3 regions of the Methylophilus sp. VKM B-3414 genome follow, and region 2 is predicted to be linked to each of the others. Evidence: predicted binding sites of a transcription regulator. Region 2 holds the regulator's gene; each other region holds the start of a gene.

Evidence for each region. Region 2 encodes sigma-54, which starts transcription at its own class of promoters, with help from an activator protein. Its sites were predicted from a motif close to TGGCACNNTTCCTGCT; they were not measured.
Region 1: a site for sigma-54 is predicted at 2,931-2,946, ahead of Q9292_RS02965 (circularly permuted type 2 ATP-grasp protein). Genes of this name have one in related genera too.
Region 3: a site for sigma-54 is predicted at 2,550-2,565, ahead of ppc (phosphoenolpyruvate carboxylase). Genes of this name have one in related genera too.

What each region holds. Positions count from the first base shown of each region.
Region 1 covers NZ_JAVTLI010000003.1:146,543-152,381, forward strand. Annotated here, with positions in the region: gene Q9292_RS02950 (PP2C family protein-serine/threonine phosphatase) at 1-822, opposite strand, end outside; gene Q9292_RS02955 (serine/threonine-protein kinase) at 833-1,768, opposite strand; gene Q9292_RS02960 (YicC/YloC family endoribonuclease) at 1,914-2,807, shown strand; gene Q9292_RS02965 (circularly permuted type 2 ATP-grasp protein) at 2,990-4,483, shown strand; gene Q9292_RS02970 (alpha-E domain-containing protein) at 4,477-5,421, shown strand; gene Q9292_RS02975 (transglutaminase family protein) at 5,503-5,839, shown strand, end outside.
Region 2 covers NZ_JAVTLI010000006.1:87,550-93,388, forward strand. Annotated here, with positions in the region: gene tyrS (tyrosine--tRNA ligase) at 1-865, shown strand, start outside; gene Q9292_RS06775 (RNA polymerase factor sigma-54) at 911-2,455, opposite strand; gene lptB (LPS export ABC transporter ATP-binding protein) at 2,462-3,205, opposite strand; gene lptA (lipopolysaccharide transport periplasmic protein LptA) at 3,214-3,864, opposite strand; gene lptC (LPS export ABC transporter periplasmic protein LptC) at 3,887-4,510, opposite strand; gene Q9292_RS06795 (KpsF/GutQ family sugar-phosphate isomerase) at 4,536-5,537, opposite strand; gene Q9292_RS06800 (cation:proton antiporter) at 5,762-5,839, shown strand, end outside.
Region 3 covers NZ_JAVTLI010000007.1:117,945-123,783, reverse strand. Annotated here, with positions in the region: gene rsmD (16S rRNA (guanine(966)-N(2))-methyltransferase RsmD) at 1-494, shown strand, start outside; gene coaD (pantetheine-phosphate adenylyltransferase) at 551-1,039, shown strand; gene Q9292_RS07865 (YfhL family 4Fe-4S dicluster ferredoxin) at 1,074-1,328, shown strand; gene gloA (lactoylglutathione lyase) at 1,389-1,796, shown strand; gene Q9292_RS07855 (hypothetical protein) at 1,789-2,043, shown strand; gene Q9292_RS07850 (hypothetical protein) at 2,051-2,272, opposite strand; gene ppc (phosphoenolpyruvate carboxylase) at 2,596-5,376, shown strand; gene Q9292_RS07840 (CsbD family protein) at 5,496-5,699, opposite strand.

The sequences.
Region 1 (5,839 bases), on a different contig from region 2:
GGGCGTGACCGGGCTTTCATTCATCATGGTGGTGGTGACGTCTAGCGGTAAATCCAGCGTTGAAATCGTCAGCGGGGTGACAATGCGTTCGCCCCACTGCAGCGCAATGGCGCTCATGTTATCACCAACGGTAATACTGGCGGCATCGGCATCGTCGAGCAAACGCGTGACACCATCATGGATATCCGCCGCCAGCATGTGTTGCGCCATACTGATCTCGGACACCACGTTCCAGACGCCATCCGAGCATAGCAACACCACATCGCCCTCACGCAACGGAATCGGCGCGGTCAGCTCGACCTGCGGTTCACGATCCCCGCCGACGCAATTATAAATTTTATTGCGGTGCGGGTGATGGTTGACCTCGTCAGCGCGGATTTTACCCTCGCGCAACAAGGATTGCACCACAGAATGATCTTCGGTTTGAAACTCGACCAGGCCGTTGCGGTAGAGGTAGGCGCGGGAATCGCCGACATGGGCGCAAAACAGTTTGTTGTGTTGAATCAAAGCCACGACGATGGTGGTCCGCGGAGACTCTTGCAGACGCTTTTGCAGGCGGACGTTTTCGATCACCTCATGCACCTGTGCAATCTGCTCGCGCAAAAATTGCGCGGGTTGCGCAATCATGGGCTTTGATTCGCGCTGAAAGGCATCGATCATGGTTTTGACCGCGATTTCGGCCGCCACATCGCCATGCTGGTGCCCGCCCATGCCGTCTGCCAATACCATGAAAATGGCATGCCGATGGTAAGAGTAGGCCAGCCGGTCCTGATTATAGGGTCGCGGCCCCTGGCGACTACCTTGTGCAATGGTGAATTTCATAGGATGAATTTCATAGTGGCTTGGTCAACACTTTAATAATTTTATCCACCAGCGAGCCACGCGGATCTTCAGCCACATGGATGCCGATCATTTTTTTCTGCAATGAAAACACACTTTGCGGTCTGAGCATGTAGTCCAGCTGCATGCACTCATCAATAATCGCCAGCAATTTTTCAGAGTAGATCTGTTGCCCCAACTCCACGGCCGGCACCAGCATATCGTGCTTGAGGCGCTGGTTGGCCGCGATCGGCGAGGCCCGGTGCATACAGGCATACATACTGGCGCCTATACTGTAAATATCGCTCCAGGGGCCCAGATGTTTGCGGTCTATATATTGCTCAGGCGGGGCATAACCCGGCGTGTAAGTGGGCGCCAGCGTCACCTCGGACAAAGCCTGGCGCGCCGAACCGAAGTCCAGCAGCACTGGCGAGCCATCCAGGCGGATATAGATATTGGCCGGTTTGATATCAAGGTGCAGCAATTTGCGTGAGTGCACCTCACGCAATCCATTGAGCAACTCAACGAACATGCGGATCAGAAAATTCTCGGGCACAGGCTGCGCTAACGCCATGATGTAGTCTTGCAGCGATTTGCCACGCTCATATTTCATGACCATATAGACGGTGCTGTTGGCGCGGAAGAAGTTTTTCACGCGCACGATATTTTTGTGCTCGATATTGGCCAGCGCCAGACCTTCTTCAAAAAAGCACTTCATGCCATGTTTGTAGGCGGCTTCATTTTTGCCATTAGAGCGGATATGCGTATCGCCCTCGCGCTCGGCCAAGGTCACCGGCATGTATTCCTTGATAGCAACCGTGGTTTTCTGCGCGTCTTGCGCCAGATAGACGAAGCTGAACCCGCCCAGACTCAGCACCTTGGTAATGGTGTAGTCATGCAGCACAGTGCCTACCGGCAAGGCAAAATCGTATTTATGAGCGAGCTTCACTAGCGCTTTAACGTCACAATCATGGCTTTTATTAAGGGCATGGCATCAGCAGAGGTTGTGATTTGTTCTGCGCGCCGCCTTGTTTGTACCATTTTCGCATAACGATACCGCATTTGATACAATCAGTGAGTTTGCCAGGAGCCAGATGATGACGATAAAAAATTCCCCCGCTAGCCAACCGATGTTGAGCATGACCGGCTTTGCGGCCACCGAAAGCCGCTTTACTGGCGGACTGCTGCTGATTGAGCTGAGAGCAGTCAACCACCGTTATCTCGAGCTCAATGTCAAAATCGATGACAACTTGCGCCAGTTTGAGGCGCAAGTACGTGAATTGCTGCAGTCCCGCCTGGGACGTGGCAAAGTTGAATGCCGCATCAATCTCAAAAGCGATGCCGCGGTGGCTAACCTGACGCTCAACCCTGAGATGGTCGGGCAGATCGCGCAAACCCTGGCCGCTTTACAGCAACATTTTCCGCAGGCGCAACCCGTCAATCTGGTTGAAGTGCTCAAGCTGCCCGGTGTTTGCCAAACGGAGAGCATCGATACCGAGGCCATGGCACAGAGCCTGCTCAATGGCTTGTCGCAGGCCATTGATGAACTGATTGCCGCCCGCCAGCGCGAAGGTGAAAAACTCAAGCAAGTGCTGCTCGACCGTCTGCAAGGCGTCCGTGAGCAGATCAGCATCGTCAAACCGCTGTTACCTGCCCTGATCAGCCAATATCAGGATAAACTGACCACCAAACTGCGTGAAGCCATGCAGGCAGAGGATGACCGCGTACGTCAGGAAATCGTGCTCTATGCCCAACGGATTGATGTCGATGAAGAGCTGGCGCGGCTCAATGCCCACATTGTTGAAATGGACCGTATCCTTACGGCTGGCGGCACCATGGGCAAAAAGCTGGACTTTTTGATGCAGGAAATGAACCGGGAAGCCAACACACTAGGCTCCAAATCGGTGGCGATTGAAACGACACAAGTGTCCATGCAACTGAAAGTGCTGATCGAACAGATGCGTGAACAGATTCAGAATATTGAATAAGCCCTATTTAACACGCGGTTTGCACCAAAACCGTGATTCGAGAGTGCACCACTTAGGTGCACTTTCTTTCTAAAACCCGCTCATATAAAACATAAACTCATGATTTAAATGGGTTTTACAGGCTGGCACACGGCTTGCTCTTGTTTAAATGAATTTTACAAGTAAGGCAAAGGTCCAGCACGATGACGCAAACGGCCAAACAGTTTTTTGATGAAATGCAGGGCTATGGGGGCAATGTAAGGGCGATTTACCAGGCCTATAACCGCTGGTTGGCGAATGTGCCTACCCAGCAACTGGCGGCCAAACGCGCAGAAGCAGAAGTCCTGTTCCGCCGCGTCGGCATCACGTTTAACGTGTATGGTGAAGAAGATGGTGCCGAGCGCCTGATTCCATTTGATGTGATTCCACGCATGATTTCGGCCAGTGAATGGGCGCATTTGTCCAAAGGTGCCGTCCAGCGCGTACGCGCCCTCAATATGTTTCTGCATGATATTTATCATGATCAGGAAATCATCAAGGCCGGCATTGTCCCGCACAGCATCCTGACCAATTCGCAATACCGCCCGGAAATGGTGGGTGTGACTGTGCCTAACCAGGTGTATGCGCATGTGGCAGGGATAGACCTGGTCCGCACCAGCGAGTCGCAGTTTTACGTGCTGGAGGACAACCTGCGTACCCCTTCCGGCGTGTCTTATATGCTCGAAGACCGCAAGATGATGATGCGGCTGTTCCCGGATTTGTTTAAAAAATACCCGATTGCCCCGGTGGAGCATTACCCCAGTGTACTGCTAAACAACCTGCGCTCGGTCGCCCAGACCGGCGTCACTGACCCGACCGTGGTATTGCTCTCACCCGGCGCTTACAACAGCGCTTACTTTGAACATGCTTTCCTCGCCCAGCAAATGGGCATAGAACTGGTGGAAGGCCAGGATTTGTTTGTCCGTAATAACGCCGTCTATATGCGCACCACGCAAGGCCCGCAAAGGGTGGACGTGATCTACCGCCGCATTGACGACGACTTCCTCGACCCTCTGGTGTTCAAGCCCGATTCCCTGTTGGGCGTGCCAGGTCTGCTCTCCGTTTACCGCAATGGTGGCGTCACATTGGCCAACGCTGTAGGCACCGGCGTGGCCGATGACAAGGCGACGTATATTTACGTGCCGGAGATGATCAAGTTCTACTTGGGTGAATCCCCCATCTTGCAGAACGTGCCTACGTATCAACTCAGCAAGGAAGATGATCTGGCCTTTGTGCTGGATCATCTGCCCGAGCTGGTCGTCAAGGAAGTGCAGGGCTCAGGCGGCTACGGCATGCTGGTGGGCCCCACAGCCAGCAAGCAGGAAATTGAAGAATTCCGTTTACGCATCGTCTCCAAACCCGCTAACTACATCGCGCAGCCGACGCTGGCACTGTCAACCTGCCCAACGCTGGTCGACCAGGGCATTGCGCCGCGTCATGTGGATTTACGGCCATTTGTGCTGTCTGGCAAAACGGTCAGTGTGGTGCCGGGTGGCCTGTCGCGCGTAGCGCTCAAAGAAGGGTCACTGGTGGTGAACTCCTCGCAAGGGGGCGGCACCAAGGATACCTGGGTGCTGGAGCGGGACGATGTCAGTGCAGAAACCGTGCAGTCGCAAATGGCTGCCCAACAAGCAACGCAAGAGGCCGTCATATGTTAAGCCGTACCGCAGATCATTTATATTGGATGGCACGCTATATTGAGCGTACTGAAAACGTGGCCCGTGTGCTGGACGTGACTTATAACATGTCCCTGTTGCCTTCAGACAGCAGCAACGAAGCCGAACTCTGGGATGCCGTGCTTGAAATTGCCGGGATCCGCGACATTTATGACAGCAATTACAAAGAGCTGTCGGCCGCCAACGTCATCAAGCATCTGGTCATGGATAGCCAGAACCCGTCCAGCATTTACAGCTCATTGCGTAGTGCGCGTGAAAACGCCCGTGCCGTGCGTGTGGCCATGACCACCGAGACCTGGGAAAACATGAACACACTGTGGATTGAGTTTGGGCAATATATCAAACAGGACCTGACCCAATCCGGCTTGAGCGAATTTTGCGAATGGGTAAAAAGCCGTTCGCACCTGTTCCGTGGCGTCTGTTTTGGCACCATGTTGCGTGACGAGGCCTTTAGCTTTGTGCGCCTGGGCACCTTTATGGAACGCGCAGACAATACTGCCCGCCTGCTGGATGTGAAGTATGAGTACTTGATGCCCATGCAAGAAGCCAATTACGGCGCGGTGGATTACTACGAATGGAGTGCGGTGTTACGCTCGGTCTCGGCATTTCAGGCTTACCAAAAAGTCTACCGCGATGCCATTGAACCGACCAAGGTGTCTGAATTATTGATTCTGCGTGAAGACATGCCGCGGTCTCTGCATGCCTGTTACGCCGAGATCATGCCGATTTTGCGTCAGGTCGCCGGCAGCCGCCACACCGAAGCCGAGCGGCTGGCTGGCCAGATGCATGCCAGACTGCATTACGGCCGCATGCTGGACATTTTAAAAGATGGCGTACACCATTTTCTGGATGAATTTATTCTGGCCAACCGCAAACTGGGCGAGGAAATACAACGTAATTTTTTAAGCGCCACGGCCTGACGCCTGACACACGATTGCCATGAACCCCTCATGCGCAGATTGCTCTAAGACAGCACTGCGCTTTTTTATTTGGGAAGCGACATGCGGTTAACCATCGAACATCAAACCCAATATGTGTACAGCGAAATGGTGCCATACACAATACAGCAACTGCGCCTGACACCCCGCACGGACCCGCGCCAGCAAGTCAGACATTGGGAGATCAAGGTAGCCGGGCAGCTGACCCCGTTTGCAGATGCGTTTGGCAACCTGGCGCACACGCTGGTCGTCGACCAGCCGCACCAGGCTTTACTGATCACGGTGAGCGGTGAGGTCGAAACGGGCGCCGCGACCAGCGCAGATACGGCAACCTTGCCAGTGACTGTTTTTTTGCGAGACACGCCCCTCACCCAGCCCGATGATGCCATCATGGCCTTTG
Region 2 (5,839 bases):
ACTGGATCCTACCAAAACCGAGATTGTTTTCAACTCCAACTGGTTAAGTGAACTCGGTGCGGCGGGGATGATCAAGCTGGCTGCCAGCCATACCGTGGCCCGCATGCTGGAGCGCGATGACTTCTCCAAACGCTTCAAGGGTAATCAACCGATTGCGATTCACGAGTTTCTGTACCCGTTACTGCAAGGATATGATTCGGTCGCCCTGCAAGCGGATCTTGAGCTCGGTGGTACCGACCAGAAGTTTAACCTGCTCATGGGGCGTGAATTGCAAAAGCAGGCCGGCCAGTCGCAGCAATGTGTGCTGATGATGCCGCTGCTGGAAGGGCTGGATGGCGTCAATAAAATGTCCAAATCACTCGGTAACTACATTGGCATTAGCGAGGCGCCAGAGACTATTTTTGCCAAGATCATGTCGATTTCAGATGAACTGATGTGGCGCTATATTGATTTGCTGTCTTTTGCGACGCTGGAAACCATTGCCGAATGGAAGGCGCAAGTCGCCAGTGGCGCAAACCCCCGCAATATCAAGGTCGGCTTTGCCCAAGAAATTGTGGCGCGTTTCCATGGTCAAGCCGCGGCTGAAAAAGCCTTGCAGGACTTCCAGACCCGTGCCAAAGGCGGCATCCCGGATGACGTGCCCGAAGTTGAAGTGACCATTGAAGGCGACAGCATCGGCATTAGCCAATTGTTAAAACAGGCGGGCCTGGTTGAAAGCACCAGTGAAGCCATGCGCGCAGTGCAGCAAGGCGGCGTCAAGCTCGACAGCGTCAAGGTGGATGATAAGAATCTGCCTTTGACTAAAGGTGTGACAGTGATCGCACAGGTGGGTAAACGTAAATTTGCCAAGATCACAATCAGGTGATCGGAGCTGAGAAACAAAAAAGGCCGCATCTGCGGCCTTTTTTGTTTAGAGCGTTTTGCGCAAGTTCGCGGGCGGAATATTAAGGGACTCGCGATATTTGGCTATGGTACGGCGGGCAACGACGATGCCTTGTTGTGCCAGTGTGTCGGTGATCTGGTTGTCCGACAAAGGCTTTTTCGGGTTTTCTTCGGCCACCATTTGCTTGATCAAGGCTCGGATGGCGGTGGCAGAGCAGGAGCCGCCTGCGTCTGTGGCTACCGAGCTGCCAAAGAAGTATTTGAGTTCATAGACGCCACGCGGTGTGAGCATATACTTATGCGTGGTGACACGTGAAACTGTGCTTTCATGCAAGTCGAGTTCTTCGGCGATTTCACGCAGTACCAGTGGGCGCATGGCTATTTCACCATGCTCAAAGAAGTTGCGTTGGCGGTCTACAATGGCTTGCGACACGCGCAAAATGGTCGAGAAACGCTGCTGGATATTCTTGATCATCCATTTGGCTTCCTGCATCTGGCTTTGCAGGTATTGGCCTGAACTCTCGCGGTTGCGCTTGAGGATGTCCGCATACATCTGGTTGATGCGCAGTTTGGGGATCACGCCATCATTTAAGGAGGCGACCCAAATGCCCTTGATTTTTTTAACCACCACATCGTGCTGGATAAAGTGATCGTGACTAAAGCTGGAAAACTCGCTGCCGGGTCTGGGGTTTTGCTGGCGGATCAGGTGCTGCGCCGCCTTGAGTACCGCTTCATCGCAACCAAGCACCTTGCGCAGTTTGACAAAGTCTTTGTTGGCAAGCAGCGCCAGGTGGTCTTTGGCAATGGCAATGGCGGTTTGCAAGTGTGGCGTTTCTTGCGGCAAACGCGTCAGTTGCAAGAGCAGGCACTCGCGTAAATCGCGCGCACCTACGCCTACAGGGTCCAGATTCTGGATCAGCTTGAGGGCGGTTTCCAGTTCCAGCAGCTCGACCTCAAGTTCGAGTGGCAAGTGCTCCACAATCTCCTGCAGATCTTGCTCCAGATAGCCATCATCAGTGATGCTATCCAGTAGCAGTTTGACCAGGCTCATGTCACGTTGCGATAAATGTGCCAGTTGTATCTGATCAATCAGATGCTCGCGCAAACTGATGCTGGTGGTTTCCTGTCTGGAAAAGTCACTGTCTTCGTCTTCCTGATGATTGCGTCCGGCTTCGTCCCAGTTGCTGGTGCTGCCAAACTCTTCATAATCATCTTCAAACTCTGGCGGCGTGAATTCCTCGTTTAAATTGGGCAGGTCGCTCTCGCTCCCGCCCAGCTCATCGTGCAAGTCTTCACGCAGACTTTCTGCCGGTGCGGTGATCTCTTGCTGCGTTGCCATGTCAAACGAGCTGGCATCTGTCGGCTCAGCTTCTACAGTGGGGGGAGGCGGTGTGTTATCTTCAAACTCGCCTTCTTCACCGTCTGACATTTCCAGTAACGGGTTTTCCTGCAGGATGGTTTCCAGTTCCTGGTTCAGTTCCAGCGTGGAAAGTTGCAGCAAACGGATCGATTGCTGCAGCTGCGGCGTCAGCGCCAGATTTTGCGAAATACGTAATTGCAGGTTCTGTTTCATGACGGATTACAGCCTAAAATTCTTGCCCAGATACACTTCACGCACACCTTCGTTCTGAATGATTTCATCGGGCGTGCCTGCTGCAAACACAGCGCCTTCATTGACAATATAAGCGCGGTCACAGATATCCAGCGTTTCGCGCACATTGTGGTCGGTGATTAAAATACCAATATTCTGACTGCTCAGGTAGCGGATGATTTTCTGGATTTCGATCACCGCAATCGGATCAATCCCGGCGAACGGTTCATCCAGCAAAATAAATTTAGGGTCAGTGGCCAGGCAGCGCGCAATTTCAACGCGTCGACGTTCGCCACCAGACAAGCTGACGGCCTGACTGTTGCGGATGTGCTGGATATGCAATTGATCCAGCAAGGATTCAAGCCTCGCCTCACGTTGCTCTTCCGTATAGGGACGGGTTTCAAGAATGGCGAGGATGTTGTCGGTTACGCTGAGCTTGCGGAAAATGGATGCTTCTTGGGGCAGATAAGCCAAGCCCATGCGCGCGCGCTCATGCATGGGCGCGCGGCTCACGTCGGCGCCATTCAGCGTAATGTTGCCTTCATCCAGCGCAACCAACCCTACAATCATGTAAAAGCTGGTGGTTTTGCCTGCCCCGTTGGGACCCAGCAAGCCGATCACTTCGCCACTGCGTAACTCAAGCGTCGTGTTTTTGACGACGGTACGGCCCTGATAGGTTTTTTTCAGGCGGTTAACCTGCAAATGGTTCTGATCTGCTGCCATGGTTTCCATCTTTAAGCTTACTCTTTGCCTTGCTCACCAGTGTTTTCGGCAGGGGCAGGTTCGACCTTGAGTTGCAAGGAGCGATTCATCCGTAATCCCTGTTGAGAGGTTGGCTTGTTGTCAATGACAGGCGGTGTGGTTTTATTTTTAGGCTGTATGGTGGCCTTGACGCGGCTGCCAGCCGTCCCGTTCGGGTTGGCTTTGGTGCCGCCAATCACCTCGGCATACTCGGCATTGGCGTCGTAGCTGATGTAGTCCCCGGTCACGATGTCTTCACCACGTTTAACCCAGGCATTGGTATACAGTTGCACTTTATCCATGCGGGCGTTGTATTCGATACGTTGACCACTGCCTTGCATCCACTCGTCTTTACCGGTACGTTTTTGCTTGAATGTGGTGGGGTTGCCGGTACAGGTGCTATGTTGAAAGCCGTCCTGATCCTCGCGTACGATCATTTTGTCCGCCTTGATTTGCAAAGTGCCCTGATTAAGAATCACGTTGCCCGTGTAGATACTAATTTTTTTAGCATCGTTCACGGTCACGGTATCCGCCTCAAGCTCTATCGGTTGATCTCGGTCGGATTCTTCGGCCAGCACACTCAGCGGCATGGACAATAGCGCCCATACGCTCATGCAGATCGCTAAAAATAAGGGCTTGTGCGTGTTCAACTCATTTCTCCATAATCAACGGTCATTGGCGTTCTGTGTTTGACGCCTGGGCCGGGCTTGCCAAATTGCTGGCGACGGGTGGACGCTCATAATGCACATGTACCCGGTTAAACAATTGCATGGTATCAGCCCGGTTATCAAAACGCATGCCCGTGCCTGTAATCACTGTCGCCGGTTTTTGGCGGATGACCACCGGCTGGTCTGTGTGTGCTACCTCGGTATCCGGCTCCAGCCAAAGCCGCTCGGTTTGCATTTGTGTTTCTGGCTTGGTGGCGGAGGCTTGGCGGATCACCTTGACCTGTTTGCTAAACTCGACCAGTTTACCATTGGCGGAAACACGTCCTTGCTGACCATAAATTTGCGTGTAAGGCTTGTTCAGGCCAAACTGGGTAAAGCGTGGCCGCTGCAATTCTGTATAGTCATTGGCAGGAAAGTGGCGCATTTTTGCGGCCGCCAGCACATATTTGGTATTACCGGACGCATCCGTGCGGGTACTCACAAAGTTGTACAACATGTAGTCCGGCGCTTGGCGATTAAGTATGTTCATTTTGAGTGCTTGCTCTTGCACATTCTGGTTAATCCAGAAGGTCAGCAGCGCCAGCAACAGCATTAACGCAATCGGCAACAAAATGGGGTGTTTAAGCATGCCTGAATTCTAATGCCTGTATAAGCTAAACGACTTTGGCTTTCAATAAGTCATGCATATTGAATGCCCCTACCAACTGCCCTTGGGCATCGACTGCCAAAAAGCCATTTATTTTGTGCTGCTCCATCATGTTAACTGCTTCAACCGCCATCTGATTCGTCTCCAGCAAATACGGCTGTTTGTTCATCACGGAATCAATGGATGCCTGTGGATTGTTCTTGCCCTGCATAAACAAGCGGCGCAAATCGCCATCGGTAAAAATGCCTATTGGGCGTTGCGCGTGGTCCACAATAGCCGTGAAGCCCATGCCCTTGAGTGAAATTTGCGTGATGGCTTCCTGAATGGAGGCGTGTTGATCAATTTGGGGCACGGCCTCGCCGGTACGCATGACATCCTTGATGCGCACCAGTAGCCGTCTGCCCAAGCTGCCACCGGGATGCGAACGGGCGAAGTCTTCCGCAGTGAACTCACGCAAATCCAGCACGCAGAGTGCTAAAGCATCGCCAAGGGCCAAGGCCGCTGTCGTGCTGGCTGTGGGAGCCAAGCCGAGTGGGCAAGCCTCATGGCTCACGGCAGCACTCAAATGCACTTCCGACTCACGTGACAAGGTGGAGTCTTCGCTGCCCGTGATGCTCAACACCCGAGCACCGATGCGGCGGATCGCCGGTAAAATATTAATAATTTCATCACTCTCGCCAGAATTGGACAGCGCGATCACCACATCTTCTGCCGTAATCATGCCCAAGTCGCCGTGGCTGGCCTCGGCCGGGTGCATGAAAAACGCCGGTGTGCCGGTACTGGCCAAGGTGGCCGCAATTTTGCCGCCGATATGGCCAGATTTGCCCATGCCCGTGACCACCACCCGGCCCTTGCAGGCCAGAATCATATGGACGGCGGCCTCAAAAGCCGAGCCAATGCGGTCTGCCAGATGCCTGATTTCATCGGCTTCGTGCAACAACACCCCTCGTGCGCGCGACACGATATCGGGTGTTTTAACAAGATGGATGCCGGAATTTGCTGTCATCATGGCGGGTAAGTATAACAAGCGAGTTGCCTGACAATAAAGTAAAACACCCTTTTTTTACGGTTTTTTTATTCTCAGGCACATTTTTTGCATAAAACAAAGTTTTGTGGCACGATGCATCATCCTGAAACAATTGCGTTTCATAATAGACCTTGACCCTTCAGCGCTGGCTGATGGCGATCAAACCCCTGTTTGACCGGCTTGGTATAAATGCGTTAGAGCTTTGCATGTTTGATTCCCTGATACATCTTTTATTACTGCTGACCAGCTCGGTCTTCGCCGTGGGCTTGTTCCGCATCCTCGGC
Region 3 (5,839 bases), on a different contig from region 2:
GGCTACGCCCGACGCCAGACCGCGTGCGGCAAACCGTCTTTAACTGGCTGGGCCAGGACTTGACAGGCAAAACCTGCCTGGATTTGTTTGCGGGGACCGGCGCCCTGGGGTTTGAAGCGCTGTCTCGCAATGCCAAAGCGGTCACCATGCTCGAATTGGCCAAAGCGCCTTATGCAGCTTTGTGCCAGAACCAGCGTTTGCTGGAGGCGACCCAGGCCCGCATCCAGCAAATGGATGCCAGAACTTTTCTGAGCAGCAATCAACAGCCGTTTGACGTGATTTTTTGTGACCCGCCGTATCGCCAGGACTGGCTGGCGCAATTGTTGCCCGTGCTGCCCAGACATTTGGCGCCTGAAGGCTGGCTATATGTTGAGGCCGAATATGCGTTAAAATCCGATGCATGCTGGCAGGTGGTCAAATCGGGCAAAGCGGGTCAGGTCTATTTTCACCTGCTGCAACCCGCGTCAGCCGATGCGGCTGCTGGCACGGATTAAGGCAATCAAGTCAGCGGCAGCCAGCAACGACACAACGATGATTACGGAAGCAAGCGATGAGTAAAACCAGAATTGCCGTCTATCCAGGCACCTTTGATCCCATCACCCTGGGGCATGAGGATATTGTGCGCAGGGCGGCCAAGCTGTTTGACCAGGTGATTGTGGCGGTGGCTGGCAGCACCAGCAAACAAACTTTGTTCAGCCTGCAAGAGCGGGTTGCGCTGGCAGAGTCGGTGTTTGCAGGCGATAACATCCGTGTGGTCGGCTTTGACGGCTTGCTCATGCAGTTTGTGCAGGCGCAGGGCGGGCAGATGGTGATCCGTGGCCTGCGTGCGGCCAGTGACTTTGAATATGAGTTTCAGTTGGCGGGCATGAACCGCAAGCTCTATCCCAAACTGGAAACGCTGTTCATGACCCCGGCGGAAGAGTTCATGTTTATTTCCTCCAGCCTGGTGCGTGAAGTGGCGCGCCTGGGAGGCGATGTGAACCAGTTTGTCTCACCTGGCGTCGAACGGGCAATCAAGCAAAAACTGGCGATCACCTGAGTGATGGCGCCTCTGTAGCGATGTAAAGAAAATCATGGCTTTATTTATTACCGATGAATGTATTAACTGCGATGTGTGTGAGCCCGTGTGCCCGAATGAAGCCATCTCGCAAGGCGCAGAAATTTATGAAATCAACCCCGACTTGTGTACCGAGTGCGTCGGCCATTACGATAAACCGCAATGTCAGCAGGTCTGCCCGATCAGCTGCATTCCGCTAGACCCTGAGCGGCGCGAAACCAAGGAGCAATTGCTGGAGAAATATCAGCGCATCGTTGCCACGCGGGGTTAAGCCGAGTGGACCGGTTACGTCCACAACAGATTAAAAAAATCAGAGATCAAGGAGACATCAATGCGGATTTTACATACCATGTTGCGCGTGGGCGATATGCAACGTTCCATCGACTTTTATACTGGCGTACTGGGCATGAAATTAATCCGTACCCAGGATTATCCTGACGGCGAGTTTACACTGGCGTTTGTCGGCTATGGTAACGAGTACGACCACACCGTGCTGGAGCTCACCTACAACTACGGCAAAACCAATTATGACATGGGCACCGCCTATGGTCATATGGCGATTGAGGTGGACGATGCCTATCAAGCGTGTGAGCTGGTCAAGGCCAAGGGCGGCAAAGTGGTGCGCGAGGCGGGGCCGATGAAACACGGTACCATCGTCATTGCCTTTATCGAAGACCCGGATGGCTATAAAATCGAATTCATCCAGAAGGGGACGATTGAATACCCCAAGCATGTCTAACCGGACATTGTTATTGCAGGCAGTGAGGCTGGCGCAAGCCGGAGACTGGCATGGCGCACATCAGATTGCGCAGGTGTACAGTGATCCCACTGCCAACTGGATACATGCGGTATTGCATAAAATAGAAGGTGACCGTTGGAATAGTGAATACTGGTATGCCAGAACCGGCGGTCATCAGTATGCAGATTTTGACAGCGACAGTGCGGCAGAGCTCGACGCGATTGCCCGCTGGCTGACGCCAGAATAGCGCTTATTTACTTGTGCTCTTCGTCGCTGCCCTGGCGACCCGTCGTAAAAATGCCCCACAGTGATTGCGTAAACAAGCCGATCACGGTCCCAAACAGAAATAGTAGCAAGCCGATGATCAGGCACATCAGCAGCAAAAAGCCATCCTGCAGCCAAACGCTCTGCGCGGCCAACGATTGCCAGACGGACAGGATTTGTGCCATCCAATGATCGAGATTGATGCATTTCATCTGTCTATTATGCCTCAGGAAACCGAGTGTGATGCATAGTCGTAGCGTCTTTGCTAGTGCAAATTTCCGCAAAAAATCCATCAAACTCTGCGGCCTTGCCGTTTCAGGGGCTGATGGAAAGTCTGCGTTCAACGCGACTGTTGCCGATGTGATTCGAGGCCCAAATCGGTGCACCGGTTTGCCTGTTGGCAGTGCATGGGAGTCACTTCGTATAAGGCACTTGAATTTCGTTTCTTCCAATACGCTGATTTTAAAGTAAAAAAATCTTTTTTTTAGATGGCCTGCTTGTTGCTAGGGATAACCTAAGCTAGAGGAGAGGCATCATGATAAAAAAACTTGCAGCCGACGCCATGCTAACGGCGGAAATGCGGCTGTCCAACAATATTCAGTTGTTAGGTGATTTACTTGATCAGGCCATTCTGGAGGTGGAGGGCGAAGCGGTTGCGCAGAAAATTGCCGCCATCCGGCAAGCCGCATTGCGTTTTCACCAGAATCATGACCAGCAGGCTTCTTTAGATCTTGAGCAGTTGCTCGCTGACCTGAGTCTGGAGCATACGGTGCGCGTAGTGCGTGCACTGGCTTATTTCAAGCATCTGGTGAATTTGGCCGAAGATCTTTACGGACAGGAGCTCGGCCATTGCCAGCAAAATACACCTGCGCCTGGCATGCTGTCGCACACGCTGGCACAAATCAAGGCTTCCGGCATCGCGCCGCAAAAAATCCAGCAACTGTTGCAGGACGCGTTGATCTCACCGGTACTGACCGCGCATCCGACCGAGGTGCAGCGTAAAAGTGTGCTAGACATTGAGCAACTGATTGCGGAGTTGCTGGGACAGCGTGGGCACATGGTGTCTGAGCGCCAACTGGCGCGCAACAAGCTGTTATTGCAAGGCGCGGTGTCGGCCTTGTGGCAAACCCGCATGATGCGCTACTCCAAGCTCAGTGTACTCAATGAGATTGAAAACGCACTGACCTATTACGAAAGTACCTTCTTACATGTGATCCCTGAAATCCTGCAGGATATCGAGCGCGACCTGGCAGATTGGCTGCCCGGCATGGACTTGCCAGGTATTTTGCGCATGGGTAGCTGGATTGGTGGCGACCGTGACGGCAACCCGTTTGTGAATGGCACCACCTTGCGCGATAGTGTGCGCCTGCAGGCCACCACTTTGTTCAAGTTCTATCTGCAAGAGCTGGCCGCGCTCAAGCGCGAGCTGGCTGTGTCCACGCGCGTGGTTGGTGTGGATGAGGCAGTGTTGGCCTTGGCGAAAGCTTCGCGCGACCAGTCATCGCATCGCCTGGATGAACCCTACCGGCTCGCGCTCAATGGCGTGCATGACCGTTTGCTGGTGACCGCCAGCCATTTGCTACCCGATGCCAGCTGGAGTTTGCCGGAAGAAGTCGGCAACGAGCCTTACGAAGATCCTGAGGCCTTGCTGCACCCCTTGCAGACCATTGCCGACTCTTTGCGCCATCACCATGGCGAGGCCTTGATTTATCCGCGGCTGGGCAAGTTGATTAAAGCCATAGTCACGTTTGGGTTTCATTTGGCCACCGTGGATATCCGCCAGTCCTCTGACGTGCATGAAGCGGTGATTAGCGAGCTGTTACATAAGGCGGGCTACGATTTTGACTACGCCAGTTTTAACGAGGAAGAGAAAATCGGCCTTTTGCTCGAAGAACTGAAGCAACCGCGCCTGCTGTTTTCGCCTTTCCAGCAATATTCCGAGCTGGTGCACAAGGAAATCGGCGTGCTGGAAGCCGTACGTGAGGTGCGCCAGCGCTTTGGTGAGCATGCGGTACGCCAGTATATTATTTCGCACACTGAAACCTTGTCTGACCTGCTGGAAGTGGCCTTGCTGCAACGTGAGGCTGGCTTGTTGCGCGGCGTGTGGGGCTCGGCCAATATCCAGGTCGATCTGAATATTGTGCCACTGTTTGAAACCATTGCCGACTTGCGCGACGCGCCCATGATCATGGGCAAATGGCTGAGCCTGATCGGCATCCGCCATGTGATCCGTTTCCAGGGCAATGAGCAGGAAGTCATGCTGGGCTACTCGGATAGCAACAAGGATGGCGGTTTTTTGACCTCGAACTGGGAGCTGTATAAAGCAGAAATTTCGCTGGTGGAACTGTTTAACCAGGCCAACGTCAAGTTGCGCCTGTTCCACGGCCGCGGCGGCACGGTTGGCCGCGGCGGCGGCCCGACCTATCAGGCCATCATGGCGCAACCCATCGGCACCGTCGATGGCCAGATTCGCCTGACCGAACAGGGCGAAATCATCTCCACGCGTTATGCAGACCCGGTGGTCGGCCGCCAGCATCTGGAAACCCTGATTGCGGCGACGCTGGATGCCACCTTGTTCCCGGCCGACCAGCTGGAGCCCGCCAAACGGCGTGCGTTTGAAAGCGTGATGGAAGCCCTCTCAGCCACGGCGATGACCAGCTACCGTAGCCTGGTTTATGAAACCCCGGGCTTTGCCGATTACTTTTTCAATACCACGCCGATTGAGGAAATTGCCGGACTCAATCTGGGTAGCCGGCCCGCCGCGCGCAAATCGACGCGACGGATTGAGGATTTAAGGGCGATTCCGTGGGGATTCTCATGGGGGCAGTGCCGCTTGCTGCTGCCAGGCTGGTATGGTCTGGGCAGCGCCATTCACCAGTTTTTAGCGCACGACCCAGCCTTGAAGCAGGCGCGTCTGGAAATGTTGCTGGAGATGCAGGCACACTGGCCGCTGTTTAATACCCTGATCAACAACGTCGATATGGTGCTGGCCAAAACCGACCTGATCGTGGCCCGCCATTATGCCCATTTGCTGGCCGACAAAGCCTTGCGCGAAGAAATTTTCAGCCGCATTGCGCATGAACACAAGCTGACCACCGACGCGGTCAATCTGCTGCTGGGCACCACGCAACGTCTGGCCACTCAGCCGGTCATCGCCAAGTCCATTCGCGACCGCTTGCCCTATCTGGATCCGCTCAATCACTTGCAGGTGGAAATGATACAGCGTTACCGCAATGGCGAAACCGATGAAAAACTCAAGTGGGCCATTCCGCTGACCATTAATGGCATTGCTACCAGTTTGCGCAATACAGGTTAAGGCCTGATAGGCAGATACAACGCAGGACAAGCTGGGCTTGTCCTGCGGGGCGCCTCTGCTTAGACAATGATGCTAAAACGCCAAGCGTTGCATCATGCTAAGTGGGTATGGCGCAGGCCTTAGTGGCGGTGTTTGTCTTCCCAGGCTTTGAGCTGTTTCTCGGCTTCATCCTTGGTGATGCCATAGCGTTCCTGGATTTTGCCTGCGACCTGGTCGCGTTTGCCTTCGATTACATCCAAGTCATCGTTGGTCAGTTTTCCCCATTGTTCTTTGACTTTGCCTTTAAGCTGCTTCCAGTTGCCTTCAAAAATGTCTTTGTTCATCTCGAGTCTCCTATGATTACATTCTTGATTTAGATCGTTGTGTCAGTCGGTGTGCATGCCATCGACCTGAGTGCATCTTAAAGGCAAGCTTGCCCGGGTTCAGTCGGCCATGCCCGCATTTTTGGGTCGGATTTGGCTGA